Regions from separate parts of the Vibrio sp. JZG10 genome, predicted to be linked through region 2. Evidence: riboswitches for the same ligand, from Rfam matches in the RefSeq annotation. Region 2 holds a riboswitch; the other holds the start of a gene.
The links. A riboswitch is a leader RNA that binds a small molecule or an ion and turns the genes downstream of it on or off. The one in region 2 is predicted to bind lysine.

Region 1 (15,687 bases), on a different contig from region 2:
TCGAGCGCTGATTAAAGGTGGTTCTGATCTTATTCTTATCGAGACCATCTTCGATACTCTTAACGCTAAGGCTTGTTCATTTGCTGTTGAAAGTGTGTTTGAAGAGATGGGTATTGAGTTACCTGTGATGATCTCGGGGACTATTACCGATGCTTCCGGTCGGACATTATCCGGTCAAACCACAGAAGCGTTTTACAACTCATTACGTCATGTTAAACCGATTTCGTTTGGTTTGAACTGTGCGCTGGGCCCAGATGAGCTTCGTCCTTATGTTGAAGAGCTCTCGCGTATATCAGAATCTTTTGTTTCCGCTCACCCAAATGCTGGGCTTCCGAATGCATTCGGCGAATACGATTTGTCGCCAGAAGATATGGCTAAGCATGTTAAAGAGTGGGCTCAAAGTGGCTTTTTAAACTTAATTGGTGGGTGTTGTGGTACAACTCCTGAGCACATTCGCCAAATGGCACTCGCGGTTGAAAATATCGCCCCTCGTAAATTACCTGATCTTCCCGTTGCTTGTCGCTTGTCTGGCTTAGAGCCGCTCGCGATTGATAAAGACTCTTTATTTATCAATGTCGGTGAGCGTACTAATGTAACCGGTTCTGCGCGTTTTAAACGCTTGATTAAAGAAGAGCTGTACGATGAAGCGCTCGATGTGGCTCGTCAACAAGTTGAAAATGGCGCTCAAATTATCGATATCAACATGGATGAAGGCATGTTGGATGCACAAGCTTGTATGGTTCGCTTTTTAAACCTTTGTGCGTCAGAACCTGAAATCTCAAAAGTACCAATCATGGTTGACTCTTCCAAGTGGGAGGTTATTGAAGCCGGTCTTAAGTGCATCCAAGGCAAAGGCATTGTTAACTCGATCTCTCTCAAAGAAGGCAAAGAGAAATTCGTTGAACAAGCTAAGTTGATCCGCCGTTACGGTGCGGCTGTGATTGTGATGGCGTTTGATGAGATAGGGCAAGCAGATACACGTGAGCGCAAAGTGGAAATTTGTACCAACGCTTACCGAATTCTCGTTGATGAAGTGGGCTTTCCACCAGAAGACATCATATTTGACCCAAACATTTTTGCCATTGCTACGGGTATCGAGGAGCATAATAACTACGCGGTGGATTTCATTGAAGCCGTTGGCGATATCAAACGTGATTTACCACACGCGATGATCTCGGGTGGTGTTTCTAACGTCTCATTTTCTTTCCGAGGGAATAACTATGTGCGTGAAGCGATTCATGCCGTATTCCTCTACCACTGCTTTAAGAATGGCATGGATATGGGGATTGTGAATGCGGGTCAGTTAGAAATCTATGACAACGTGCCTGAAACACTGCGTGAGGCTGTGGAAGATGTCGTTCTTAACCGTCGTGATGATGCCACTGAGAGGTTGTTAGATATTGCGGCGGAATATGCAGGCAAAGGAGTCGGTAAAGAGGAGGATGCCTCTGCACTTGAATGGCGAACTTGGCCTGTTGAAAAGCGTTTAGAGCACGCGCTAGTGAAAGGAATAACCGAGTTTATCGTTGATGATACCGAAGAGGCTCGTGTCAACGCTTCAAAGCCATTAGAGGTGATTGAAGGCCCACTCATGGATGGGATGAACGTCGTCGGAGACTTGTTTGGTGAAGGTAAAATGTTCCTTCCTCAGGTCGTAAAATCTGCCCGAGTGATGAAGCAAGCAGTAGCGCATCTCGAGCCCTACATCAATGCAGAAAAGCAGGTGGGACAAACAAACGGTAAGATCTTGCTAGCGACGGTCAAAGGTGATGTACACGATATCGGGAAAAATATCGTTGGCGTTGTATTGCAGTGCAATAACTACGAAATTATCGATCTTGGTGTCATGGTTCCTTGCGAAAAGATCTTAAAAGTAGCGCAAGAAGAGAACGTCGATATTATTGGTTTGTCAGGGTTGATCACGCCTTCATTAGACGAAATGGTGCATGTTGCAAAAGAAATGGAGCGTCTCGACTTTAACTTACCTCTTCTCATCGGTGGCGCAACAACGTCAAAAGCCCATACAGCAGTAAAGATTGAGCAAAATTACAAGCATCCAGTTGTTTACGTGAATAACGCCTCACGTGCAGTGGGCGTATGTACTTCTCTATTGTCAGATGAACGTCGCCCTGAATTTGTTGAAAAACTTGAAGCTGATTACGAACGAGTACGTGATCAACATAATCGAAAGAAACCGAGAACCAAACCAGTGACATTAGAAGCGGCTCGAGCGAATAAAGTTGCGATCGATTGGGAAACTTACACCCCTCCAGTGCCTGTTAAGCCTGGTATTCATATCTTCGATGATTTTGATGTTGCCACGTTACGTCAATACATTGATTGGACACCATTCTTTATGACTTGGTCACTTGTAGGTAAGTATCCAACAATTTTCCAACATGAAGAAGTCGGTGAAGAAGCAAAACGTTTATTCGAAGATGCCAACGAGTTACTTGACCGAGTTGAGCGAGAAGGCCTGTTAAAAGCGCGTGGAATGTGTGGCTTATTCCCTGCTGCGAGCGTGGGGGACGACATTGAAGTTTATGCTGATGAAACTCGTACCGACGTTGTGAAAGTACTGCGTAACTTGCGTCAACAGACTGAGAAACCAAAAGGGTTCAACTATTGTTTGTCTGACTACATCGCACCTAAAGAGTCGGGTAAACATGATTGGATAGGGGCATTTGCTGTCACTGGTGGTATTGGTGAACGAGAGCTTGCTGATGAATACAAAGCACAGGGAGATGATTACAACGCAATTATGATTCAAGCGGTGGCGGATCGCCTAGCCGAAGCGTTTGCTGAGTATTTGCATGAGCGTGTCCGTAAAGAAATTTGGGGTTATGCTGCGGATGAAGATTTATCTAACAATGATCTCATTCGTGAAAAATACCAAGGTATTCGCCCTGCGCCGGGTTATCCAGCGTGCCCTGAGCATACTGAAAAAGGACCGCTTTGGGAGCTACTTAATGTGGAAGAGAATATTGGCATGACTCTAACCTCCAGCTATGCAATGTATCCGGGCGCGTCAGTCTCTGGTTGGTATTTCTCTCATCCTGACTCACGTTACTTTGCGATCGCACAGATCCAAGAAGATCAGCTAGAGAGCTACGCCGATCGCAAAGGGTGGGATAGGATCGAGGCTGAAAAATGGTTAGGGCCAAACATTAACGGTTAAATTGATGTTTACCTCGTTCAAATGTAACAACTATTTAAACAACAAAGGGCTGCAGATACGCAGCCCTTTGTTTTATTGAGTTGAACTTACTTCTCAAACAACTCGGTGTGGAGTTTTTGTATGGCTTGTTTCGATACCGATTCATGGAGCAAGAAGCATAAGTTGTGAGGGCTAGCGCCATAACAAATCATGCGTAGGTTAAAGTCTTCTAGCGTGCCAAAAACCTGTTTCGCGTAGCCTTTACTCTCACTCATGTTGTTACCAATGAGAGCAACGAGGCATAGGTCATGTTCAACTTCTACCTTACATAACTCTTCTAACTCTTCTCGTACAGCTTGCGGCAGCTGCGGCGCGCCGCCGGATGTATCGGTTTGATCAAGTGTTAACGATACACTGATTTCAGATGTCGTGATCAAATCGACCGAGATCTTATGCTTTGCAAGGATCTCAAAGACCTTTGCTAAGAAGCCGTATGCGTGGAACATGTTGGCGCTGCGTAGCGTTACCATGGTTTGGTTACAACGCAAAGCTAGCGCACGGAACAACGGTGAGCTTTCGACTTGGTGGCGAATCCAAGTTCCCCCTTTTTCTGGCTCTTTCGATGACCCTACAAATACCGGAATGTCGTGGCGCAATGCGGGTACTAGCGTAGAAGGGTGAAGGATTTTAGCGCCAAAGTTAGCCATTTCTGAAGCTTCACTAAAGCTGATCTCGGGAATTGGTGAGGCTTTTGGCGCAATTCGCGGGTCTGTTGTGTAGATGCCCGGAACATCAGTCCATATTTCTAACCCTGCCGCTTTGACGCTCTCAGCAATTAAGGCGGCGCTGTAATCGCTGCCTCCTCGACCTAGTGTTGTTGTATTACCGGCTTCGTCAGATCCTATGAAGCCTTGAGTAACAACAACGGATTGTTGGCAAAGTGGTACGAGTTTATCTTGCGCAAGCGTCGAAATTGCTTCAATGTTTGGCTCCGCGCGACCAAAGTTGTCATCAGTACGCAGCACATCGCGGATATCAAAGCGCACAGCTTGAATGCCTCGCTCACACATTAACTGAGTTAGAATATGCGTCGACATGAGTTCGCCACATGCGACTAAATGATCGGTTAACTTCGCACTAGCTTGGATAGATGCAGCCTCGGCCAGGCTGGTTACGGTATCTAATATGCCATACACCTCGGCAGCAGTTTTCGTGCTGTCTTCGAGCTGAGTTAAAATGGCGTCATGAATGTTGGCCAGATTTTGCAGCAGCTCAGTACGGTGCGTTTGATCCTGAACACCGTTGGCGAGTTCTACCAATAGGTTGGTGACGCCAGAGCAAGCGCTGCTCACGACCAGTCGAGTATTTGGATTGTTTTCGATAATGGTGGCGCAACGACTCATTGCCTCAAAGTTAGCAACACTGGTTCCACCGAATTTAGCTACGTTAAATGCGCTCACTGCGTTCTCCCACGACTTCCTAAAAAATTGTACATCCAATGTTTAGTGAGAAAAGGAACAGAGCAAAAAGAGAGGTATTTAGAATGCTATTTGAAAAATTTACCCTCAGAAGCCCTTCATCAGACTGCGCTGATGACAGTTGATGGGATTCAGCCCAATTCAACCGACAAGTCAAATCCTGCAACTTTGACTTACCTCGGCACTACTCCCCCTCAATGATTGGTGTTGGAATTGCGGTTCCACAAATCATCTACCTGGGTAGCGCTCCTCTTCTACATAAAGCTCAAACATTGAACGGTTTTGAGGCCTTAATGTCAATCAATATTTCAACCTTTATGGTGTTTTTTATTAACGATTTTGTGACACTGGTTTGACCTCCATACTTACGGCTAATTGCTGATAGAGGAAAAATCTATTAGGGTGAAGAACCCTACACCTGAGCCATGTTATTGAATAGAACTTTTAGAATGCTCAGGATAAAAGATAATCAAGGAGCTGACATGTCGATCCAAAGCTTTATTCCGCCTCACCGTATTTTAATGGGACCTGGTCCTTCTGATATTTATCCTCAAGTGTTACAAGCACTAAGCCGTCCTACGGTAGGTCACCTTGATCCTCTGTTTATCGGTATGATGGATGAGCTCAAGCAGCTATTGAAGTATGCCTTTCAAACTGACAATGAGTTCACTATTGCGGTTTCAGCGCCAGGTAGTGCAGGGATGGAAACCTGCTTTGTAAACTTGATCGAGAAAGGCGATAAAGTGATCGTCTGCCGTAACGGTGTATTTGGTGAACGCATGCGCGAAAATGTCGTCCGTGCTGGTGGTGAAGTTGTTATCGTCGATGATGAATGGGGGACGCCTGTTTCCATTAATAAAGTCGAGCAAGCACTCGAACAGCACCCAGATACAAAAATTCTTGCTTTTGTGCATGCGGAAACCTCAACTGGTGCAGTCAGTGATGCTCAAGCATTGGGTAAGCTGGCGAAACAGCATAATGCATTATCTATTGTTGATGCGGTGACGTCACTTGGTGGTGTGCCGTTAAAAGTGGATGAATGGCAACTGGATGCGGTTTACTCTGGCAGTCAAAAATGTTTGTCATGTGTACCAGGGCTCTCACCAGTGACGTTTTCTCCTGCCGCGATTGAAAAGATTCAAGCAAGAACAACACCAGTACAGAGTTGGTTCCTCGATCAGAGTTTAGTTTTGGGGTATTGGAGTGGAGAAGGCAAGCGTAGTTACCATCATACGGCGCCAGTTAATAGCTTGTATGCGCTTCATGAAGCTTTACTGATACTGAAAAATGAAGGATTAGAAAACGCTTGGGCTCGTCACCAACTGATGCATGAAAAACTCAAAAATGGCCTACAAAAGTTAGGCTTTGAATTTGTTGTGGACGAAGCCCATCGTTTGCCGCAATTAAATGCGATTTACGTGCCTGAAGGAATTGATGAAGCAAAAGTTCGTGCTCACTTGCTAGAAACCTATAACCTAGAAATTGGTGCAGGCCTCGGGGCATTAGCTGGTAAAGCGTGGCGTATTGGCTTAATGGGTTACGGCGCTCGACCTGAAAACGTTGCACTGTGCTTAAAAGCGTTAGAAGAGTCACTCACTGAATAAAGCTATACCGCAATGAGATAAAGAAAAGCGAAGGTCATCCCTTCGCTTTTTTGTACTTATTACTCTGCACCTGAAGTGGGTGCTGGTGAGGCAGAGATTGCTTGAGAAGGTGGTCGGTAATTGACGTCACTGAAATCAATCTTCGGGAACAAAAACTGCGCTTCAGCTCTGATTTGCTCCGCTTTACTTGAGTCATCTAAGCCTTGGTAGGCCAAAATCAAATTATTATAAAATGCAGGGCGAGGCTTATCTTTGATGATTTTTAGCGACCAATCGATATAAGGCTGAATCAAGGTTGCGTCTTGTTGGTACAGCCCAATGTTTAAAAACGTGCTATAGACATCCCAATCAAACCTGTCTTTCCAAACTACAGGGTTACTGACTTGATTCAGAATATCAGGGTTAGTTGGCCTAGTGGTCTCAAACTTCGTCAATACATAGTTCGTATGCAATGCGCTTACCATGTAAAACGTAAACGTAACGGGAAGTACCAAACTAAAGACTCGCAGCAAGCTTTTGGTCACATTACTAAAGCCGACTTGTCGATAACGAGAGACGCGCTGATCGACCCAGTACAGCAGGATAACGAAGATCAACCAATGTACGAGAGAGTGGTAGAAAGGGTATTCCAGTTGTGAGTGCAATACGATAGGTATAAACAAGGCCAGCAACGCAAGACGAGTTCCGCGTTTGGCTTGATAGATTCGATACAGTACCAGTGCCATCGCTAAGAAGATGCCGAGTATTGGCAGCAAACCACCTTCTACTCCCCAGTAAAGTAGCTCGTTATGCGGATGATCCATGGCTGGCAAACCAGCTGGGTAATTCTCATTTAGGGCATGTTGACGAGCCGTATACAGCATGTACTCAGATTCAAACTTGCCATATCCATAGCCAGTAAAAGGCTTTTCAATCACCATGTCTAATGTTTGCGGAAAAGTATACGCTCGAGGAGACTCCATGTTTACTTTTTCTGCGGCTAACCCACTTCCATCAGGAAAGGCAAGATACATGACAACGACTGAGAGTGCGAGCCCAGTGACAAGCGACGTAACCCAGCGGATAAAGCGCCCTTTGGTCGCAAAGCGATACATGTATGGGATGACCAACAAAACGGCGATGACCGAGGCTAACCAACCAGTGCGTGAAGCCAACGCCACAATTAGTGGTAAGGTTAAAACTGGCACGGCATAGAGAAGATAAACATCGCTTAACTTACGGTCGTATTTGTAGGGCTGACGTGCAAGTAAATAGCTGGCAATCACCAATCCTGTCGCAAGAAAACTGGCCATTACATTAGGCTGTTGGAAAATACCATAAGGACGATTGGCCATCGTGTCGTAGCCAAACGGATTGCCTGGTTTGAGATACAGATATTGTGTCAGACCAAAAATGGCTTCGATAACAACCGCAAGGACAATGAACCATAACAGGCGTTGGCGATGTTTATTACTGAAATGAAATTGTTGTAAGACAATAAAAAACAGGACGCCACACCACAGACCAATGAGCTTGTTGGCTGCCAAACTGCTATTCGCATTTGGGTACAGAATGGGCACCGTCATGATAAGAGCACTAATGAACAAGCCGATGGTTAATTTTGAGTAACGTAGCGCTCGATTATTCGCGAGTTGGTAGCACCCAATGCCTAATGCAAAGCTAAAAGCAATCCAAGTTGTCGCATTGAAGGAAAGTGAAAGTCCTGAACCGCCGGGGTTGGGCATGAAAAAGTGCATTGCCAACACAAATAGTGTTGCCAAGGCAATGAGAAACTTGCGATTGAGGGGAACCTGTACTTTTTCGGGAGAAAGCTTTGTTCCACTTACATGTATAGTAGCCATAGTTATTGCGTTGTTTTGAATGAAAAAAGACCAGCACTTGCTGGTCTCGGTACTTTACCTGTTTTTTCTACTTCAACATAGGCTTAAGGAAGTGAGCTGTGTGCGAACCCTCGATTTGCGACACATCTTCAGGTGTGCCTTGAGCGATTATCTCGCCGCCACCCTGTCCCCCTTCAGGCCCTAGATCGATAATCCAGTCCGCAGTCTTAATGACATCTAGGTTATGCTCGATCACCACGACAGTATTTCCGTGGTCGCGAAGTCTGTGCAATACAGTGAGCAACTGCTGGATATCATGGAAGTGCAGGCCGGTTGTTGGTTCATCCAAAATGTACAAGGTTTTTCCCGTATCACGCTTGGATAGCTCTCTCGCTAGTTTCACACGCTGTGCTTCACCACCGGAGAGTGTCGTTGCCGCTTGACCTAGGCGAATGTAAGACAAGCCAACATCCATTAGAGTCTGTAGCTTACGTGCTATAGCAGGTACGGGTTCAAAGAACGTTCGGGCGTCTTCGACTGTCATTTCTAGCACTTCATCAATGGTTTTGCCTTTGTAACGAACTTCAAGTGTTTCACGGTTGTAGCGCTTACCTTTACATACATCACATGGCACATAAACGTCTGGTAGGAAATGCATTTCAACTTTAATGACACCATCACCCTGACAGGCCTCACAACGACCACCGCGTACGTTAAAGCTAAAACGTCCAGGCTTGTAACCGCGAGAACGCGACTCTTGTGTGCCTGCAAACAGTTCACGGATTGGGGTAAAGATCCCCGTATAAGTAGCAGGGTTGGAGCGAGGTGTACGACCTATTGGGCTTTGATCGATATCGATAACTTTATCGAAGTGCTCTAAACCTCTAATCGACTTATAAGGTGAAGGCTGAGCCGTTGTTGCTCCGTTGAGTTGGGTGTGGGCAATTTTAAAGAAAGTATCATTAATCAGCGTTGATTTACCTGAACCAGATACGCCTGTAATACAGCTGAATAACCCAACAGGAATAGAGAGATTAACGTTCTTAAGGTTATTACCTGTTGCGCCTAAGAGCTCAACCGTTTTTTTCGGATCACGCGGCGTGCGATCTTTCGGTACTGCTATTTCTTTAACGCCACTTAAGTACTGACCTGTCAGAGAATTCGGGTTTGCGATTATCTCTTCCATGGTGCCTTCCGCGACAACATTACCACCGTGTACGCCAGCGCCAGGACCGATATCTATGACATGATCCGCACAGCGAATAGCATCTTCATCGTGTTCTACCACGAGTACGGTATTCCCCAAATCGCGCAAATGAGTAAGCGTTTTTAATAAGCGTTCATTATCTCGCTGGTGGAGACCAATCGAAGGTTCGTCCAGAACATACATCACACCAACAAGACCCGCACCAATTTGGCTGGCTAAGCGAATACGTTGAGCTTCACCACCAGAGAGCGTTTCGGCGCTGCGAGACAGGTTCAGATAGTTCAAACCAACGTTAACCAAGAACTGCAGGCGATCGTTGATTTCCTTCATCACTTTTTCAGCGATTTGGGCGCGTTGACCCTCCAGTTTCAAGGAATGGAAGAATTCCAATGCATCAGCAATGCTGAGTTCAACAATCTCAGGCAGTGTCGTATCAGCAATAAACACGTTACGTGCTTCAAGGCGAAGACGAGTACCACCACAGCTTGAACAAGATTTAGTGGAGATGTATTTCGCAAGCTCTTCACGGACAGAGTTGGATTCTGTATCACGATAGCGACGTTCTAGTGTATTCAGAATACCTTCGAATGGATGGCGCTTAACGCGAATATCGCCACGATCGTTGATGTATTTAAACTCAATCTCAGTACGACCTGAGCCCTTTAGAATGACATCTTGCGTTTTCTTTGGCAGAGAATTAAAAGGGGCATGGAGATCAAAACCATAATGATCAGCCAATGACGTGAGCATTTGGAAGTAGTAGTAGTTCTTTTGATCCCAACCGCGAATCGCACCTTGTGCCAAGCTTAATGAATCATCTTGAATTACTCGGCTTGGATCGAAGTATTGCTGCACACCCAAACCATCACAAGTGCCACACGCACCAGCAGGGTTGTTGAATGAGAAAAGTCGCGGCTCTAACTCTTGCATGCTGTAACCACATTGTGGACAAGCGAAGTTGGCGGAGAAAATAATCTCTTCACCGTCGCCACCCATTGGCGCGACAACCGCAATTCCGCCTGATAATTCGAGCGTTGTCTCAAAAGATTCTGCTAAGCGCTGTTGCAGGTCTGGACGAACTTTAAAGCGGTCTACCACGACTTCAATGGTGTGCTTTTTATGTAGCTCTAGCGTTGGAGGATCAGATAGATCGCATGTCTCTCCATCAATACGCGCACGAATAAAGCCCTGAGCCGCCAGGTTCTCAAGCGTTTTAACATGCTCACCTTTACGCTCTTTGACAATAGGGGCCAACAGCATCATTTTGCTGCCTTCTGGCATCTCCAAAACTTTGTCCACCATTTGACTGATGGTTTGTGCGGCAAGAGGGGCATGGTGCGTTGGACAGCGTGGTTCGCCTACACGAGCATACAACAGACGCAAGTAGTCGTAGACTTCGGTAATTGTACCGACGGTTGAACGCGGGTTATGAGAAGTAGACTTCTGTTCAATAGAAATCGCGGGTGATAACCCTTCAATATGGTCGACATCGGGTTTTTCCATCAGAGACAAAAACTGACGAGCGTAGGCAGAGAGAGACTCTACGTAGCGTCGTTGGCCTTCTGCATACAATGTATCGAAAGCGAGAGAGGATTTACCGGAGCCACTTAGTCCAGTAATGACAATCAGTTTATCGCGAGGGATTGTAAGATTAATGTCTTTGAGGTTATGGGTTCGGGCACCGCGAACTTCTATTTTATCCATCGTTTTTGCTCTATGTATAACCAAGTGGGGCAAGTATTACATAGTGTGAGAAATGTGCAAAGAAAATTACTGGATAAAAAAACAGTAAAAATAAAAGCCCAACATAATGCTGGGCTTTAGAAACAATAATTTCGTACTACGACGATGCTTTATACCGCTTTTTGTGTTGCGTGTTTACCTAACTCTGAAGCTTTTTCATCTTTTAGATACAGGTTTTCAAAACAGTAGTTGGTTGCTTCGATGTAACCTTCAACACTACCACAGTCAAAGCGTTTGCCTTTGAATTTGTAAGCCAAGACACAGCCCGCTTTTGCTTGTTTAAGCAGCGCGTCAGTGATTTGAATTTCACCACCTTTACCTGGCTCTGTGTTTTCAATCAGTTCGAAAATATCAGGGGTCAGAATGTAGCGACCAATGATCGCAAGGTTGCTTGGTGCCGTGCCTTTCTCAGGTTTTTCTACCATGTCGTCTACGCGGTAGATGTCATCTTTGATCATTTCACCAGAGATAACGCCGTATTTGTGAGTCTCATCTTCTGGGACTTCTTGTACGGCAACGATAGAACAACGAAACTGTTTAAATAGCGCCACCATTTGAGCTAGCACGCCTTCTTCTTCGTTGACACAAAGGTCATCAGCAAGAACGACGGCAAATGGTTCGTCACCCACCAGTTCACGCCCGGTCAGAATCGCGTGGCCTAAGCCTTTCATCTCGCGTTGACGGATGTAAGTGAAGTTTGCAGATTCAATGATTTCACGGATATCTACCAATAGCTCTTCTTTATTGGTACCGCTAATCTGGTGTTCTAGTTCGTAGTTCTTATCAAAGTGGTCCATGATAGAGTGTTTGCCACGACCTGTCACAATACACATGCCGTTCATACCAGCTTGAATTGCTTCTTCTACGCCGTATTCAATAAGCGGTTTATTCACGACTGGCATCATCTCTTTTGGCATAGATTTCGTTGCCGGTAAGAAGCGAGTGCCATAGCCTGCAGCAGGGAACAGACATTTTTTAATCATTGGGGGAATATCCTATCTCGTTATTATCAAGAATCTGCGCATAACTTTAACACGAGAGTCGTCAATGAATCATGAATAAAGTAGGAAAAAGTGTGAGACTCAGTGCGGAAAAAAGATGAGCGACTCGTCATTTCAGTCATTAGAGTCGCGGCATCGCATCATGACATTAAGTTTTGATCTGCCCACGCGATTGCCTGAACGCGATTCTTCACTGATAGCTTTTTGAATATCTGATACAAGTGCGATTTGATGGTGAATTCACTGACAAATAATTCCTCGGCCATTTGGCTGTTTGATGCGCCAGCTTGCAAGCAACGCAGTACTTGCAGCTCGCGAATGGTTAGGTCTACCGTGGCTGGGGCAGTATGAGTATTAATGACGTTACGGTAATAGTGTAAAAGTTGACTGGTTACATTACGCGGCAGCCAGTTTTGACCGTTGACAATGCCTTTTAATCCCTCTCCAATTTGCTCTAGCGTATCTTCGGAATAGAACAGCCCCTTTAATTGACCAAATGAAAGAAGCTCATCCGTGGTCAGCCTTTTAGGGACATTGAACACAACGGTTTCAAAGTTCTTCCATACCAGCGGTAAGTTTTTGATCGATTGAACGAGTGATTTATGTTCACTGAAGTCGATCAGTAGGATTTTGTTACGATGCTGTGGCTTAGCTTCCATTAGTGCTTCGGTCGAAATCACCGGGATGCTCATATCAATGTACTTTTCGAGTGCCGCCACCTTTTTTTGCGCATTATCTTCCATACTGATCAGAAATAGCTTTCTTGCGTAAGCCGACTTTCTCACGTGTTCAAATCTCCCAGCGTTCAATAAAGGCCATAAGTTGGCATTAAAGAGAGGTTATAACCATAGCTTTACTGAATAAATGCGTTCGAATTCAAAGCTTCACGAAACGATGTCTGCAAAGCGAATCAAAAATGCTACATGCGTAAGTTGAAATGTGATTTGGGTTCTAGTAGGTGACTCATTAGATCACAATGGTATTAGACTTTAATCAAAACATTAAAGCGTGCTATTCTAATGCGCTAAAATTTTATATATCCAGAGTGAAACGGAGCACATCATGGCCAGCCGTGGAATTAACAAAGTTATTTTGGTGGGGAATCTAGGTAACGACCCTGAAATTCGTTACATGCCGAACGGCGGTGCAGTAGCAAACATTACTATTGCGACTTCTGATTCATGGCGTGATAAAGCGACTGGCGAACAGCGCGAAAAAACGGAATGGCACCGTGTTGTGTTGTTCGGCAAACTTGCGGAAGTAGCAGGTGAGTACTTGCGTAAAGGTTCTCAAGTATACATTGAAGGCCAACTGCAAACTCGTAAATGGCAAGACCAAAGCGGTCAAGATCGCTACTCAACTGAAGTCGTTGTTCAAGGCTTCAACGGCGTGATGCAAATGCTTGGCGGTCGTGGTCAAGGTGGCGGCGCACCAATGGGCGGTCAACAGCAGCAGCAAGGTGGATGGGGTCAGCCTCAACAACCAGCTCAGCAGCAGTACAATGCGCCTCAGCAACAGCAACAGCAACAACAGCAGGCTCCGCAGCAACCACAGCAGCAGTACAATGAGCCACCAATGGATTTTGACGACGATATCCCGTTCTAAATTCTGCTTATGCTTGAATCGAAAAGGCCGCGAATATCGCGGTCTTTTTTATTGTCTCTATCTAATGATCTCAAAGGCTTATCTCAGCAAGGTTAGGCGTAACAATAAAACTTATCAATGAGTGTGATGTTCTTTATGCTCCAGCCTCTCACTATCAGACGAATCCGATTGTTTGATGAACTCTTATCAAGTATAAATATTTCAATAAGGTATATGATGAATAAAAAAGGAATTTGGTATTCATGAGGTATACCCCAACTCTTAAGTTAAGCACACGGCTGGTGGCTTTTGTCACCATGATCGTCATCTGCGCCATGTTTATCTTGTTTGTCGGTGGCACCCTCTCTTTTAAACGTCTTGGGCAGGAATATCTCACCCATTATTTAGAAGGGATCGTAGAGGTGGTCGACAAGGAGATGGAAGATCCTGACGCTGCTTATTCTATGCAGCGCTGGATGCCGAAAATGCTGCAGGCTTCCAATATTGTCGAAATGACATTGTCGACCAACAATGCGGTTGTTTATCGCTTCAAAGATACTTCTCATCAAATGGAAGCGTCAGTCTTGTTTGAGACAGAATACCAACTGACTCACAATCAAGATTACACGATTCATTTTAAAGCGATCCCGCCTTACTTAGGTTACAGCTACTCAATGCAGGCGCTTTGGTCGATCACGCTTGCCGTTATCTTGATCATCTTCTGTTTAATGCGCGGCGTTGCGTGGCTTAAGGAGCAATTAGAAGGCTCTGAAATGCTCGAAGAGCGAGGCAGGATGATCCTTGCTGGTCGGGTAGAGCAGTATGCAAAAGGTGACAAAAAAGAATGGCCTTATACTGCCAGTGAAGCGCTCGATGTATTAATTGAAGAGTTACAAGATGCGCGTCAAGAGCGAAGCCGATTTGATACCTTTATTCGAACTCAAACCTTCCTTGATAAGTTAACAGGTACCGCCAATCGAGTGCTGTTTGATAGCAAACTGGAATCGGCGTTACTAGAAAGTGGGGCTCGCGGCGCCGTGTTGCTAGTACGTATTCAAGACTGGAAACTGGTTGAAGAAGAGCAAGATAAGCAAATTACGGATGAGTTTATTGTTGAAGTTGGGAGTTTATTATCCAACTTAGTTCAGCGATACCCTGATGTTGTATTTTCTCGTTATTACGATGCTGATTTTGCGTTATTTCTGCCGCATCAAAGTGCTAAAGATGTGGCTAATTTGGCATCACAATGCATTCGCCAGTTAGAAAAATTAATGCCGCCAGAGCCACTCGACCCAGACAACTGGTGCCATATAGGCATCACTACTTATAAAGAGGGTGAGCGACACAGCCAAATCATCGATGAGGCAGAGACAGCTTTGCGTAGTGCGCAACTACAAAATAACAATAATTGGAGTCGCTTCAAAAAATGGAACCACGATGAAGAAGCTCGCGGAAGTGTGAGGTGGAGAACGTTATTTGACACAGCACTTACACCAGAAAATGTGATACTCTACGCACAATCTGTGCACCCAATAAGTGACGCAACGCATAAAAAATCATTATATGAAGAGTTAACATGTCGGATTCGCGATCCTGAGAATGGCATTGTTAAAGCGTCTCGGTTTATTTCTGCGATCAGACAGGTTGGTTATGAAGCGCAAATGGATAAGTCAGTTATTAATAAATTCTTAAGAGAATTTAAGGATAATTTTGATAACTCAAGATCGTATGCGCTCAATTTGAATGTAACGCCTTTTTCTAACCGAGAGTACTTTAAATGGTTTCGTGATGAACTCTTACAGTTGTCACGTGAACAGAGAAAGTGTCTCAGTTTTGAGTTTGTTGAAGCACAATTTGTAAGACACTTAGACTTTATGCGACCAGTCGCTAAAATGCTGGCCGGTCTAGGGTGCCACTTAATGGTTGGGCAGGCTGGACGAACCATCGTCAGCACTCACTATTTAAAAGAAGTGGATATTCGTTACCTTAAACTTCATCGCAGTTTAGTAGCAAAAATCGACCAGCGACATGAGAACCAGCTATTTGTCCGCAGCATGCTAGGTGCCGCGGCAAACAGTAAAACTAAAATCATA
Region 2 (15,687 bases):
AAACTTGGCTTTGTTAACTTTCCGCATCAAAGCTTGGTGAATCTAGTCCCAACTCTGTTTCCCAAAGAGTCTCTCGTCATTGAAGTCCTTGAAGATTGTGAACCGACAGAAGAGCTGCTAGAAGCCATCAAGCACCTTCATGAGTGCGGATACAAAATTGCTTTAGATGATTTTGTGCCGACGAAGGCTTGGAAACGTTTTCTTCCATACGTTTCCATGATCAAGTTTGACATTCGACTCGTACCGATCAAGAAAGCCGCTATTTTTATTCAGGCATTGAGCCCATTTAAAATCGACTTTCTTGCGGAAAAAGTAGAGACCTATGAAGAATTTGAGCAAGCTTTAGAAGCCGGCTTTAACTATTTTCAAGGATATTTTTTCAGCAAGCCTGAGATGATCCAGAAAAAACGGTTGAACCCCGCGTTTCTTACCGTCATACAGCTGTGTAAAGAGATTGCAGATAAGCCCATCGACTTCAATGAGGTTGAACGTCTGTTTTCGATTGATGTGACGCTGTCATACAAGTTGCTTACTTACGTAAATTCAGGATATACATTAACGACTAAGATCAAATCGTTCAGACAGGCACTTATTTATCTGGGTGAAGAGCGACTACGACGCTTTATTTCCTTAGTTGCAATTGCATCCGTTCAAGAGGATAAACCTGACTCTCTTTACTCTTTAGCGATTCAGCGTGCAAGAATGTGTGAACTGTTACTTAGTCAAATGAACACTAGGTATGACCCTGGGCAGGCTTTTTTGACAGGAATGTTTTCTTTACTCGGATCTTTGCTCGATCAACCGCTCTCGGATGTCATTGAAGATATCCCCGTTGACGAAGATATAAAACTCGCATTAACCAGTCGAAAAGGCGTACTTGGCCACTTACTTTCAATGACGATCGCCTACGAACAAGCAGACTGGGAATTAGCTGAGCGGTATTGCACCGTTCTTAAATTAACCGAGCCTCAATTAGCAGACGCTTTTAATCAATCTACCGAGTGGGCTCAAGAACTGCTGTCTCAAACGCCTTAAATCTCTATAATGCCTCACCTCCAGCCTCGCAATTGTGAGGTTGTTTGTTTTTACCGCTTAATTAATCGAGATTTCATTTTATGGCTTCTTCTTGTCCTTGCGGCTCTAACCGCACCTACCAACAGTGTTGTGAAATTGCCCACAATAACCATGCTGACGTTACCACTCCGGAGCAGTTAATGCGCTCTCGTTACAGTGCGCATGTGTTAGGTCTAGTAGATTACGTGGTGAATACCTACCACCCAAGCTGTAATGCAGAAGAACAACGAGAAGGCATTGCCCAATCTATCGACAGCGATTGGTGCAAGCTTGAAGTATTAAAAACAGAAGCTGGCAGTAATGACAATGAAGGCTTTGTCGAGTTTAGCGCTTATTTTGATGAAGACGGCAAACGCTACTGTATGACAGAACGTTCTCGCTTCGTAAAAGAAAATGGGCTTTGGTACTACATTGACGGCACATTTCCTGAAGAAGAGCCAGAAGAAGAACCAGAACAGGATCCACGATTGAGCCAGCCAGTGAGTAGCCTAAAGCTAGGTCGTAACGATCCGTGTATCTGCGGAAGCGGTAAGAAGTTTAAGAAGTGTTGTGGGTAAAGGCATCCACGCTTAGCTTATTGAGCTCGCTTTAATGAGATTCCTGATCTCACCTAAGCTCGTCGGAATAACGTGAATATGTACTTTCGTTTGAAATAGATAACGCGACTTCAAATACCATTAGAAAATATACCGTCATTCTGAACAGCGAGGGACGAGCGTGATTCAGAATCTAATCGCCACCAGCACTGTTGCCGGTTTTTACCCCCGAATCAAGAACACTAAATTAAAAAAAGCCCCTAGACTTGAGAGCATAGGGGCTTTCACTTATCTATAAGCAAGTTTACTTATGACGCTCTTTCAACTTGTTCACTACGTCATTCATCGATAAGCCTTGGTCTTGAAGCAATACCATTAAGTGGTAAATCAAGTCTGCTGATTCACACACTAACTCCGCCTTATCGCCCGACGTCGCCGCAAGCGCGACTTCAACGCCTTCTTCGCCCACTTTTTGCGAAATACGCTTGGTGCCACGGGCATAAAGACTGGCAGTATAAGAGGAATCTGGGTCGGCACTCTTGCGGGCAGCCAGTAGCTGCTCAAGTTGATGAAGCCACACCATTTGTGACTCCTCTTGAGGGTCCACATCCCAGCAAGTTGTATTACCCAAGTGGCACGTAGGACCAATGGGATTCACCTTAACCAGTAGCGTATCGTTGTCGCAATCTAGCTGCATGTTCACTAGTTGCAATACGTTGCCAGAGGTTTCACCTTTCGTCCAAAGACGCTGCTTGGTACGAGAGAAAAACGTCACTTGACCTGTTTCGCCCGTTTTTGCCAACGCATCTTGGTTCATGTAACCCATCATCAGCACTTGGCTTGATTGAAAATCTTGTACGATGGCAGGTACCAGACCATCCACCTTTTCCCAGTTGATTCGCTCAGCTAGCGAACTTACTTCGGCGGCTTTTACACTCATAGTCGTACCTCAATGCCTTGTTGTTTCAAATACTGCTTTAATTCACCAATGTTGATGACTTGTTTGTGGAATACCGATGCGGCAAGCGCGCCATCCACATTGGCTTTTTGGTAGGCTTCTGCGAAGTGCTCCATGGCACCTGCACCACCCGATGCAATCAATGGCACGTTACACACTTCACGCACCATATTCAGTTGTTCGATGTCGTAGCCGTTACGCACACCGTCTTGGTTCATCATGTTAAGTACGATTTCACCAGCGCCGCGTTTTTGTACTTCTTGCACCCAATCACGCGTTTCCCATTGGGTCGCTTTGGTGCGTTCTTCATCACCAGTAAACTGGTAAACCTGATACTTGCCCGTCTCTTTGTCGTAGTATGAATCGATACCAACGACGATACATTGCACACCAAACTTATCAGCAAGGTCAGTAATCAACTGAGGGTTCGCCAAGGCAGGAGAGTTAATAGATACCTTATCTGCACCAAACTCAAGAATGCGCGCTGCGTCCTCTGCTGATTTAATGCCACCAGCGACACAGAACGGAATATCAATCACTTCTGCAACGCGAGCGACCCAACTTTTATCAACGACACGCCCATCACTTGAAGCGGTAATATCGTAGAACACAAGCTCGTCAGCGCCTTCTTCAGCATAACGCTGCGCCAGAGGAACGATGTCACCAATGATTTCGTGGTTGCGGAACTGAACGCCCTTCACCACTTGTCCATCACGAACATCAAGACATGGAATTATTCGCTTTGCCAGCATGCAAATGCCTCCTCTGCTGTGAACTTACCATCTAACAGCGCACGACCAACAATCACGCCAGCCACACCACTGCCTTTTAGTGCTTCGATATCCGCTAATGAGCCAATGCCGCCTGAAGATTGAAACTGCACTTGTGGGTACTGTTTACATAGGTCGACGTAAAGCTCAACGTTTGAGCCCTCTAGCGTACCGTCACGAGAAATGTCCGTGCAAAGCACATGCTGTAGACCTACCGTCAGATAATCGTTGATCAGAGCTTCGATAGTCACGCCTGAATCTTCTTGCCAGCCAGAAATGGCAACTTTGCGCGTGCCGTCTTGATCGATGTTGATGTCTAGTGCGAGAACGATTTTCTCTGCGCCGTATTTTTCCATCCAACCTTTCACAAGCTCTGGCTGTTTTACTGCTGTAGAACCGACTACAACACGCTGCGCACCGGCTTCTAACAGATCAATCACGTCTTGCTCTGTACGCACTCCACCACCGATCTGGATGTTCGCTGGTGTGCTTGCTAGTAGCTTTGCAATCAAACCTAGCTGGCGTGCTGTCGTGTCTTTCGCGCCAGTTAAATCCACCAAGTGCAGCCAGTTAGCACCCGCTTGGTGGTACAAATTGAACTGCTCTGCTGGGTCGACTTTGTACTCGGTTACTTGGCCGTAATCACCTTGATAAAGGCGAACCACCTGTCCTTCAATTAAATCAAGAGCTGGAATAATCACACTAAATCCCTTTTATAATTCTAAGAAGTTTTGAATAAGCTTCGCGCCCGCTTTTGAAGAACGCTCTGGGTGGAATTGCACACCATAATAGTTACCGCTTTGAACCGCAGCAGTGAATGGATTTCCGTAATCACATTCGGCAATGGTGTAGTCTCCAACTGGCATCGCAAAGCTGTGCACAAAATAGAAGTACTCACCCTCTTCAATGCCTTTGAACAACGGATTGCCTGCTTTTGCAGAAACGGTATTCCAACCCATATGCGGCAGCGGCAAGTCTCCAGTTTGTAGCAGCTTCACTTCGCCATCACAAAGTCCGAGACATTCAACTAACTCGTCGGCTTTCTGCCCTTTTTCTTGAGACACTTTGCCCAGCAGTTGCATGCCTAAACAGATACCTAGCAGTGGCTTTTCTACCTGTTTTACTAAGCTGATAAGGTCACGTTCTTCTAGGTTCTTCATCGCTTCACTAGCGGTTCCCACGCCCGGTAGAAATAGCTTGTCAGCCGCCAATACAACTTGTGGATCTTTTGAAATCGTTACGTCATAACCTAGGCGTTCAATAGCAAACTTCACCGAAGAGACGTTGGCACAGCCAGTATCGATAATGACAACTTTCTGTTCTGTCACTGTTTTTCTCCTTGCTAACGTTAGCCTTAAAGTACGCCTTTACTACTCGGTAGCTCAGTGCCTTCTACTTTGATTGCTTGGCGTAACGTTCGACCAAACGCTTTGAACAGGCTCTCAATGATGTGGTGATCATTATCGCCAGCAGAAGAAAGGTGCAGCGTACACGCTAGGGTGTCAGTCAGAGAGCGGAAGAAGTGAACCACCATCTCTGTTGAAAGGTCACCTACTTGCTCACGGCTAAACTGCGCGTCAAACTTAAGGTAAGGACGACCAGATAGGTCCAGTGCACATTGTGCCAAGCACTCATCCATTGGCAGGCTAAAACCAAAGCGACCAATACCACGTTTGTCACCCAGTGCTTCTTTCAACGCTTGACCTAACGCAAGAGCCGTATCTTCTACTGTGTGGTGATCATCAATGTGCAGGTCACCTTCCACTTTGCACACCATTTGGAATCCACCGTGCGTCGCAATTTGATCCAGCATGTGGTCAAAGAAGCCAAGACCTGTAGAGATGTCATTGCCGCCTTGCTCATCAAGATTAACCGCAACTTTGATGTCCGTTTCTTTCGTGGTGCGAACCACTTCAGCTACGCGCGCCTTCACCGTCAGATCTTTTAGGATCTGTTTCCAACCCATGGTTTCTGGGTTGTATTGAATGCCACGAATTGCCATGTTTTCTGCAAGTTGAAGATCGGTTTGACGATCGCCAATCACGACAGAGTTTTGGAAATCAACTTTGCCACCTTGAAGGTACTCTTTCACCATGCCTAGCTTAGGCTTACGGCAAGAGCAGTTATCTTCTTCAAAGTGAGGACAAATCAACACGTCATCGAACTTCACACCTTGAGACTCGAAGATCTCCATCATCATGTTGTGCGGTGCATCAAAATCAGCTTGTGGGTAGCTGCCAGTACCCAAACCATCTTGGTTAGTGACCATCACTAGACGGTATCCAGCATCCTGCAACGACAATAGGCTTGGGATAACAAATGGCTCTAGTTTTAACTTATCCAAGCGGTCAACTTGGAAATCAATCGGTGGCTCAACAATCAGCGTGCCATCTCGGTCGATAAATAGGATTTTTTGTTGCTTGCTCACTCGAACTTCCTTATTACTAATCTTGTTTCGTTCTCGGCATAAACCGAGAACGTTGAGAATTCTATTTATGAATAGTAGTTTCTAATGAAACCCAGTGTCTTTTCACACTCGTCGCGGTTACCAACACTGATACGCACGCAGTTCTCAATTGGCGAGTTACGCAGGATAATGCCAGTATCCCAAGCAGCTTTGAAAAGAGCATCGCCATCTGGGAATTTCACCAATAAGTAGTTACCCCACCCTTCAAAAACCTCCAGACCCGGAATCATCGACAAACCAACTTGTAAGTAAGCTCGGTTCGCGTTCAAATCGAGAACTTGGAACTTCGCTCGCGCTAAACCTGCTTCAGAGAGCGCTTGAGTAGCAATTTCAGCAACTGGCACCGGTACTGGATATGGCGCGATCACTTTAAGAAGGACATTAATCAGTTCTTCGTTTGCTAGCGTAAATCCGCAACGAAGACCAGCAAGCGCGAAAGCTTTCGACAGAGTACGCAGAATCGCTAGATTTGGATATTCTGCCAGTAAATCTACTGTTGACGCTTCTGGACAAAAATCGATGTACGCTTCGTCCATGACCACGATTGCGCGGTCTTTTGTCATCTCAAGCAGAGAGACAATATCGTCACGCTTAACTAAGTTACCCGTTGGGTTGTTTGGCGAGCATACGAAAACCAGTTTTACGTTATCCAGACTCGCTTCGATACCTGCGAGGTCTAGTTGCCAATCTGACATTAGCGGCACCGTTTTGCGCTCTACACCGATGGTTTCTGCACTGATGGCGTACATACCGTAAGTCGGTGGGCAGTATAAAATCGCGTCTTCACCCGGTTCACAGAAAGCACGAATCAATAACTCAATACCTTCATCTGCACCGCGAGAAGTCAGCGTTTGTTCTGGCTTCACTCCAGCATATGCGGCGTAAGCAGAAATCAGTTCTTTCGGCTGGCATTCGCTGTAACGATTAAGACGAGCAAAGTCTGTTTTGTATTCATTGTTGAATGGCGATTCGTTGGCGTTCAGCCATACGTCACCTGTACCACCAATTCGGCGAGCCGAAAGATAAGGTGTTAGTTGTTGGACTTGTTTACGCGCTAGCTTTTCCATCTCTTTACTCTCTTATTCTTACTTACTTGCTAATTTTTCTACACGGATAGTAACAGCACGTTTGTGGGCGTCCAGACCTTCTGCTTCAGCCATGGTGACAACCGTTGGCGCAAGATTTTTAAGACCGTCAGCTGAAAGCTCTTGAACCGTCATTCGTTTAGAAAAATCAGCCAAACCTAAGCTTGAATATGTCCGTGTATAACCGTAAGTAGGAAGAACGTGGTTAGTGCCCGATGCGTAATCACCTGCAGATTCAGGCGACCAATCACCAAGGAAGATCGAACCTGCGTTATCTAATAGAGGAAGAAGCTCGCGAGGGTTCTTAGTCTGAACAATTAAGTGCTCAGGACCATAATAATTAGAAATAGAGATTGCTTGGGTGATCGATTCAGCAATAATGATTAAACTCGATGCGAGCGCTTTTTCTGCAATCTCTGAACGAGACAACTCTTTCAATTGACGACGAACGGCATCTGTCACCTGATCTGCAATAATGGCTGATGGCGTCACAAGTACAACTTGAGAGTCAGGTCCATGCTCTGCCTGACTTAGAAGGTCCGCCGCAATAAAATCTGGGTCCGCTGTTTCATCCGCAATCACAAGAACTTCCGAAGGACCCGCTGGCATATCAATCGCTGCGCCACGGAAATCATTGCTCACCTGACGCTTTGCTTCCGTCACATAAGCGTTACCCGGGCCAAAAATCTTATCAACTTTTGATACGGTCTCTGTACCATATGCCATTGCAGCAACAGCTTGACCACCACCGACGTTGTACACTTCATCAATGCCACACAATTTTGCTACGTAAAGGATCTCGTCAGCGATTGGAGGCGGAGAGCAAAGCACAACTTTACGACAGCCGGCAATTTTCGCAGGCACGCCCAGCATCAAAACCGTCGATGGCAATGGCGCGCTACCACCAGGAATGTACAAACCCACTTTTTGAATTGGACGTGTTACCTGTTCACAAAGCACACCCGGTTGAGTTTCGACTTTAATTGGCTGTGGCTTTTGCGCTTTGTGGAATTTAGAAATATTGGCATAAGCTTGCTCTAATGCATTTTTCATTGATTCAGACAAGCGCTCTGAAGCGGCTTTAATTTCCTGAGAAGAAACACGAATGGACTCAGGTTTAACGCGATCAAACTTTTCTGTCAGCTCGTTGAGAGCAGAGTCGCCTTCATTTCTAACTTTAGCGATAACCTCAGACACTGCTGCAGTGATATTTGCACCTTCTGCAATAGCAGGACGTTCTAAGATCGAATCTTGCTGCTCTTCACTTAAAGATTGCCAAACGACTGTTCTCATGATGTTTACTCCATCATTTTTTCAATTGGTAGCACTAGGATTGAGCTAGCACCTAACTCTTTTAGCTGTTCCATGGTTTCCCAGAACAGGTTTTCAGAACTCACTAAGTGAACAGCCATTTTCTGCTTATCTGCAGAAAGAGGAAGAACCGTAGGATCCTCAGCACCAGGAAGTAGTGCTTTGATTTGATCGAGCTTTTCAGCTGGCGCGTGAAGCATGATGTACTTAGACTCTTTCGCTTGTTGTACGCCTTGCATGCGAGTCAGTAGTTTTTCAATCAGTGCTGTTTTGTCTGCATCAAACTCACCGATACGTTGAATCAGCGTCGCTTTAGATTTAAAGATCACTTCCGCTTCTTTTAAGCCATTCGCTTCTAACGTTGCGCCAGTCGATACCAAATCAGCAATAGCGTCAGCTAGACCTGCGCGAGGTGCAACTTCTACAGAGCCAGTTAGCATACATGTGGAGAATGGAACGCCTGCTTCATCCATGTAAGCTTTTAGGAGTTGAGGGTAAGTTGTGGCAATACGCTTACCGGCTAAGTCTTGTGGACCGTTGTACTCTTCATCCTTGTCGATAGCGATAGACAAGCGACAACCGCCAAAGTCAAGTCGACGAAGTTGTACAAACTCACATGGTTCACCCAGAGCTTTACGATCTAGACGAACTTCTTCCAATTCATTTTCACCAATGAAACCTAAGTCAACAACACCATCCATGATCAAGCCAGGGATGTCATCGTCACGAACCAAAAGCAAATCAATTGGCATGTTCTCCGAGTGAACCACTAAACGCTCACCCATTACATTAAATTTTACGCCGCACTGTTTTAGCAGAGCTTGGCTCTCTTTGCTAAGGCGACCTTTTTTCTGAATTGCGATTCTTAAGCGTTGTGTTTGCATTGCTTTTTCCCTGTGCAAGATTTTGATATCTAAGTAATTTTTGAATTAATAAAACTAAAAAACCCTCGAGAGATTGGAGTCTCCCGAGGGTTTAAAATCTGCTTTTACTTTGATTTCACCTCCGGGAGTTTCCTGCCTCCCGGGTATGCGTACATCGCCCGAAAGACTAGATTGGGTGATGATGGTGATGAATGTTCATTACAAAATTACGCATACTTATTTAAGGCTCTATTGAGTTGCTTCGTTAGTAACCACACTAACCAAGGATTCTATATTTTTCAATACTGAATTTAACATTTTCTAGCTGTTTTTTATAATCACTTGATTTCAAAGGATTTAAATTTAACTTCAGTTGAGTATCTTGGTAGAAATTAGGTTTCTATTCAACCCTATTCTTAAAGAAAAAGAAGAATAGTATGAATTTTCATCAAAACAACTATTTAGATCTCACCGCCCTTAGTAATTGACATCATTCTCAATAAAGAGACATCCACTCACGTTTGAGACGACTCATTCAAAACTATTATTTTAGTGGGGCAAAAAATAGTGATTAACCATGAAACTGCGTAACGGTAGTAACAAACAAGCTGTGGATTTCAGCGATACAACACTATACCCATTAATCGGCAATAGTGCATGTATCCAAGAACTTCGCACGGCAATCCAAAAGTACGCTCAATGTGATGCTGAAGTACTCATTCAGGGTGAAACAGGGGTGGGCAAAGGTCTCTGTGCTCGTCTTATTCATCAGTTGTCGAACAGACACTCGGCACCTTTTGTTGAAGTTAACTGCGGCGCAATTCCAAGTGGTCTTATTGCGTCCGAACTTTTCGGTCACGAAAAAGGAGCATTTACAGGAGCGATTTCAGATCGTATCGGTTTTATTCAAAAAGCGCATAAAGGTACCCTATTCCTAGATGAGATTGGTGATATGCCGCCGGATCTACAAATCCACCTTCTGCACTTTTTAGAGAGTAAGCAAATCCATAAAGTCGGCGCTGATAAATTCATTGACGTGGACTGTAGAGTCATTGCTGCGAGCCACGTGGATTTGAAAAATGAGGTTGTACAAGGTGGATTCCGTGAAGATTTATTCTATCGGCTTAATATCTTGCCATTAACTATTCCTCCACTGAGAAAGCGTGGGAAAGATATCCTTATGTTATCAGAACACTTCTTAACAGATTTGTCTCATGGTCAGGTACAAAAAATGTCGGATAAAGTCAAAGCCAAGCTCCTCAAGCATCGTTGGCCAGGTAACGTAAGAGAACTGCGAAATGTAATCCAACGAGCGATTGTCATGTGTGAAGATCACACGCTTCTCGTCGCCGACTTGGGCCTTGATAATAATGAAAGGCAATTACTCCCTTCAGTGGACCAAATTGATCTCGACTACCTACTGCAAGCTATCGAAGAAAATAAGCACAATATGAGTGCGGCTGCACGTCATCTTGGTATTTCAAGAACAACGCTTTATCGTCTAATAAAGAAATACAACTTAAATGTTTAGTTGCTGTACAGGTGTAACGTGACACTGTGTAACAGACAACTCATCATATATCATTTACTTAGCCCCTCATCATAAACCTCTTGATATTACCGCCTTTAAAATCAACAACTTAAACTAGGCATAGTCTTTGCTTAGAGCTAAGAAGAAGTCGGTTGATAGATTTTCTATCACAGCACAGAAAGGAGTGCTCAGAACACAAATAGCTCGCTTTTAACACGAAACGATTATCCCCAAAAACGCGATTGCCCCCCTCACCTAAATCGCGTTAAAAAAAAGCTCCGCTAAATTTAGCGGAGCTTCCTCTTTATTAAAAATACTGAGCTGTACTAGACATTTTGGCACGATGCCATTTTAGACTTCGACAACCAAGAAAGTGCTCCACATACAATAATAAATGTGATTGATGCAGCGATGAATGAGAATGCAATTGACGCAGTCATCCCCAAAGTAATGAAGCCAACACAGGAAACTAGCGCCACGGACAATGCATAAGGCAACTGGGTCGATACGTGATCAATATGATTACAACGTGCACCAGTCGACGACAGAATAGTGGTATCGGAGATAGGTGAACAATGGTCACCAAAAACGGCACCGGCTAAAACTGCACTTAGCATTGGGAGCATTAGCGCAAGATCGGTTGCACCAGCCATATCACCCGCGATTGGAAGCATAATGCCGAACGTACCCCAAGAAGTACCTGTTGAAAATGCCATTAGACCAGACAACAAGAATAGGATAACTGGTAGCCAATGTGGATTGATATTGCCCTGAGCCATTGTAGAAAGGTAAGAACCCGTCTTCATGTCACCGATAACCGAACCGATAGTCCAGGCAAATACCAGGATTAGAATCGCGCCAAACATAGACTTCGCACCAATCCAAAGTGTGCGTGCAATTTCACCTATTGGAAGACCTTGCTTCACAACAGTAAACAGTGCAACTGCTAAGCCAAGCAAGCTACCGTAGATTAGTGATGTACCTACATCTGTATTTTCAAACGCACCTAGAAGCGCAAACTCTTTGCCGTCAGCAGCCAATGCTTGGCCACCCGTGTAAAGCATAGAAGCGATAGTCGCAATAATCAGCGTCACGATAGGAAGTACCAAGTCTGACACTTTACCCTTTTCGCTCTCACGGATATCTAGCTCTTCGTTTAGATCATGCGCTTCTTGAGAGTCGTTTTCTTTGTCTTTATCAAAACCGCGGCCTTGAGACGCAGAGATTTCATGCTCACGCATCTTACCGATATCGAGGCCAAACCACGCCACAGCAAACACCATAAGCAGTGCAAAAACTGCATAGAAGTTCATTGGAATAAGACGAACGTACGCGCCAAGAGCCGAATACTCAGTGATCCCATGTGAGACTAAGATACCGCCGATAATCGTAATAATGTAAGCACCCCAGCTAGAAGCAGGCATGATTACACACATCGGTGCAGCAGTTGAGTCTAGAATGTATGCAAGCTTCGCGCGAGACACATAAAAACGGTCGGTTACTGGACGAGAAATGGCACCAACAGCAAGGCTGTTAAAGTAATCGTCGACAAAAATGAATACGCCTAAAAAGGCAGCAAGAAGTTTGGAGCCGCGTTTACTCTTCACTCGAGATTGTGCCCATTCGGCAAATGCACGAGTACCACCAGATAGCGTTAATAATGCAGTTGTCATACCTAATAAGATTAGGAAACCAACAATGCTCATGTTCCAAGTGTTAATTCCGCCATCTTCAATAAAGACAGAAGAAACTTGAGAACTCACGTAACTAACGGTATCACCGATAGACCAGCTATTAAGTAGAACCGCACCCAGCACGATACCTACACCTAAGGAAACTAATACACGTCGAGTCAGAATCGCCAAAGTCAAAGCGACAATAGGTGGCAATAATGAAACAGGAGAACTAGAAAAATCTATTAAATTCATGATCTTCAAAAACCAAAGTTTGGCTAGAGATCTACTGCAGACAAGTCACGTAGCATACGATACGTGCTCATGTTGAACTTAGCGACAGGGAAGCGAACACTCCACCCAACCCTACAGTAGCGCTCCATAGTTTAATGTGAATATATACTATGGCAGTGTTGTTCCTTTCAGATACAACCCCAGCAAGTAACTTTGATGAGTTACTTACTTCGGCAATCTTCGCCTTCCACTATTATTCATTGGCATCACCCCAATAATAGCTACTCTTCGAGACCGCGCCTCTACGGCAACAACAAACAATTAACCACTAACTGTACAAATTAACAACAAATTGTCTGCAATATTGCATCAGGTAGCAGCCATTGTACTTATGATGAGAGTCAATGCAACACATCAAACTAAATTAAACAAATAAATAATGACTGAGATAATTTATAAACCTTGTCTACTTCAAGTTAGTTTTGTGCAACTGAAATCACATCAATTTTGTTATTTATGAAACATTATTACTACCTTAAAAATATCATGGTTTATCTTGTATCAATAAATTAAGGATATATGACACTCCATCAAAGATGGACGCTTCATATTTTTAAGTAATAACTCAACTTTTTTTATAAAAACCAAGCTGGCTCTATCTCTATACAATAACGAGTGTTGATTTCAATTCTCATCTAATAAGATTTATTTCGAGTGTAATAATATTTATTGCTTTAAAAAAATAGCTAAATTTAAACAAAATCTTGATTTAGTATTTGCACATAAGGAAAAGATAAAGTTAAATATAAGGACTCTTTGTTTATTTATAGATTGGCATTATTTAATCGTAACGATAAAAAGTGCCCAACACATTAACCTTTTAATAGGAATCGTTATGTCAGAGCTGACTAAAACCCTTCTAAATATCCGTAGCCTTCGTGCATTTTCTCGTGAGCTGACTCTAGAACAATTGGAAGAAGCTCTAGATAAACTAACTACTGTCGTAGAAGAGCGTCGTGAAGCAGAAGAAGCAGAACGTGCAGCACAAGCTGAGCAAGAAGCTAAGCTAGCAGAGATCGCAGAGAAAATTGCTCAAGACGGTATTGACGTAGAAGCGCTTATTACTGCGCTATCTGGCGAAACTAAGACGAAAGGCAAAGCGAAGCGTGCACCTCGTCCAGCTAAATACAAATACACAGACTCAAACGGTAATGAGAAGACTTGGACAGGCCAAGGTCGTACACCTTCTGCAATTCAAGAGCAACTTGATGCAGGTAAATCTCTGGATGATTTCCTGATCTAAATTCGCGCTATTTTTAAAAGGCTCCTATTGGGAGCCTTTTTTATTTGTAATGATCCAAATAAAAAAGGCGCATTTTTTAATGCGCCTTTTACTTTAGTTATAGAATGGTTAATTAAACTACTGTGTATTAACGTTCCCAGTATGCTTCTTCTAGGCTATCTTCTCGCTCAGGAAGCCCACGTGACAAACGTGGAGAATGTTGCACGAGAACTTCGTAGCTCGCACGGTTTGCGTATTTACATACTTGAGAAAAAGAAGAGTAAGTTAAATATTCGTTACTGTGCTTGCTTGAATTAGGCACATTTTCTTTATGGTATTTGTTTGCCGCCATATCATGAAGAACAGCAGATAACGCAGCATCACCTGCACCATTGGTATTCTTGATTTTTTCTGGACCACCCATATATGGCGAGATATGTGAGTACACTTTTATTGGTGTTTCACATGTATCTTTTTTCGCCGGACGACTAAATTCATAGCGATTAAATTCAGCGATTGACCCCGGAAGTAATGGTAAAGAAGTTTCGCGCTTCGCGCTGTCTTCCGTATAACCCGCCATAAATAGGCCTACAGGCCCCGCGGTGCACAATACTAGATCTGCCCACTCCAGTGTTTTATCAGATGCAGCAAGTGGGTCTGACTCACCCGTCAGTGCTTCTGCTTCATCTTCATTCATCGCAACGACTGAAACGTTATCTCGAATGAATTCTTGCCAATATTTCGGGTCATCTTGAATAACGAACTTAGTCCCAAGAGTCAGAACAACAGGTACATCATTCTTTTTCGCGTACTCAATCGCTTTCATTGTTGCTTCAGGCATTGGGTCGCCTTCTTTACAACGTACTAAATATGACGTTAGTACAAGCGCCGATGCATTTTTAAAGATTTTTTCTGGAATGCTATCAGGATGCAGTTGGTTCATTTGCCCTTCACTGATCGCAAAAGTACGTTCACCATCTTCTGTAATAAGAGCGAAACAACGACCGATAGCGCCATCAACACCTTGTAGGTAGTTCAAGTCCATGCGGCTTGATGTATTACAAAGGTAACGGTAGCCATAGCTGCCAATTTTGATATCCTGGCTCATCACTCCAAGCAGCGTAGAGCGATCATCTGCTAGCACAGAGTAGTTGTGTAGCGTGTTACCAATTGTGCCACCCGCATACTCATTGGTAATTAAGTTCTCTTCTTTAAGTTGCTGGTACAACTCTTCTGCTCTTTCGTCATCAATAACCAAAGAGTGACCTTTACTCAGACCGTACTTTTCAATCACATCCGTTGTAACTTTAGCTTCAATATCAACCAAAGTTTGGTCAATACCAATGATGTGAGTGCGCGTCATCTTCTTGCTTTCTTGTGCTTGGCTCACCAGCGGGTCACGAGCATGAACAGGAAAATAGTGCTTCGATTTGCGTTGTCCAGGAAATTTCATATTGTCAGTCTGAGTAAGGGGATGAAAAGGAGAACGGATTCTATACCGCTAATAATAAAGCGGCAATAAAAGCAATTATAGCAAACGTTTGCTAGCCACTTTTTTCTTCTAGACTCCTTATTCACCTTCCATAAAACTTAGATCTGGCAGTTGCTCAAGGTGCTCGCAGTAACGCTTTAGGTTGAACTCACCTTCATTTTTCATCACATCGAAAATTTCAATCGACATGGCACATGCCATCATTGCAACCGCTTCTTCTCTAGGTGTCCCTGTCATCATTAAGCGCATTAGCGTCTCTTTAACTTTTAATGGATTGCCGTCCTCAAGTTGGTTTTCAACAATTTCAATCAACTCGGCTTCTTGCATAAACTGGTTTTCTTCGGTCATTTGGACTTTCCTCTTGGATTTTTGCCAACTATGCCATATATACCTCTTCTATACTTGCGAAAT

Region 1: it holds a riboswitch for lysine, as region 2 does, so the genes downstream of both, lysC (lysine-sensitive aspartokinase 3) here and tet(35) (tetracycline efflux Na+/H+ antiporter family transporter Tet(35)) in region 2, are expected to answer to the same signal.

The regions. Positions count from the first base shown of each region.
Region 1 covers NZ_JBSUGE010000020.1:2,607-18,293, forward strand. The annotation lists gene metH (methionine synthase) at 1-3,178, shown strand, start outside; gene lysC (lysine-sensitive aspartokinase 3) at 3,265-4,617, opposite strand; lysine riboswitch at 4,719-4,897, opposite strand; gene ACWYVB_RS19140 (pyridoxal-phosphate-dependent aminotransferase family protein) at 5,118-6,239, shown strand; gene ACWYVB_RS19145 (PglL family O-oligosaccharyltransferase) at 6,299-8,080, opposite strand; gene uvrA (excinuclease ABC subunit UvrA) at 8,148-10,970, opposite strand; gene galU (UTP--glucose-1-phosphate uridylyltransferase GalU) at 11,120-11,992, opposite strand; gene ACWYVB_RS19160 (LuxR C-terminal-related transcriptional regulator) at 12,151-12,795, opposite strand; gene ACWYVB_RS19165 (single-stranded DNA-binding protein) at 13,073-13,615, shown strand; gene csrD (RNase E specificity factor CsrD) at 13,858-15,687, shown strand, end outside.
Region 2 covers NZ_JBSUGE010000001.1:461,642-477,328, forward strand. The annotation lists gene ACWYVB_RS02085 (EAL and HDOD domain-containing protein) at 1-1,035, shown strand, start outside; gene ACWYVB_RS02090 (YchJ family protein) at 1,116-1,631, shown strand; gene hisIE (bifunctional phosphoribosyl-AMP cyclohydrolase/phosphoribosyl-ATP diphosphatase HisIE) at 1,915-2,550, opposite strand; gene hisF (imidazole glycerol phosphate synthase subunit HisF) at 2,547-3,320, opposite strand; gene hisA (1-(5-phosphoribosyl)-5-[(5-phosphoribosylamino)methylideneamino]imidazole-4-carboxamide isomerase) at 3,302-4,039, opposite strand; gene hisH (imidazole glycerol phosphate synthase subunit HisH) at 4,052-4,666, opposite strand; gene hisB (bifunctional histidinol-phosphatase/imidazoleglycerol-phosphate dehydratase HisB) at 4,693-5,766, opposite strand; gene hisC (histidinol-phosphate transaminase) at 5,832-6,872, opposite strand; gene hisD (histidinol dehydrogenase) at 6,891-8,183, opposite strand; gene hisG (ATP phosphoribosyltransferase) at 8,189-9,085, opposite strand; His leader region at 9,139-9,276, opposite strand; gene ACWYVB_RS02135 (sigma-54 interaction domain-containing protein) at 9,642-10,595, shown strand; gene tet(35) (tetracycline efflux Na+/H+ antiporter family transporter Tet(35)) at 10,922-12,523, opposite strand; lysine riboswitch at 12,633-12,815, opposite strand; gene ACWYVB_RS02145 (H-NS family histone-like protein) at 13,398-13,805, shown strand; gene ACWYVB_RS02150 (inosine/guanosine kinase) at 13,933-15,237, opposite strand; gene ACWYVB_RS02155 (hypothetical protein) at 15,355-15,624, opposite strand.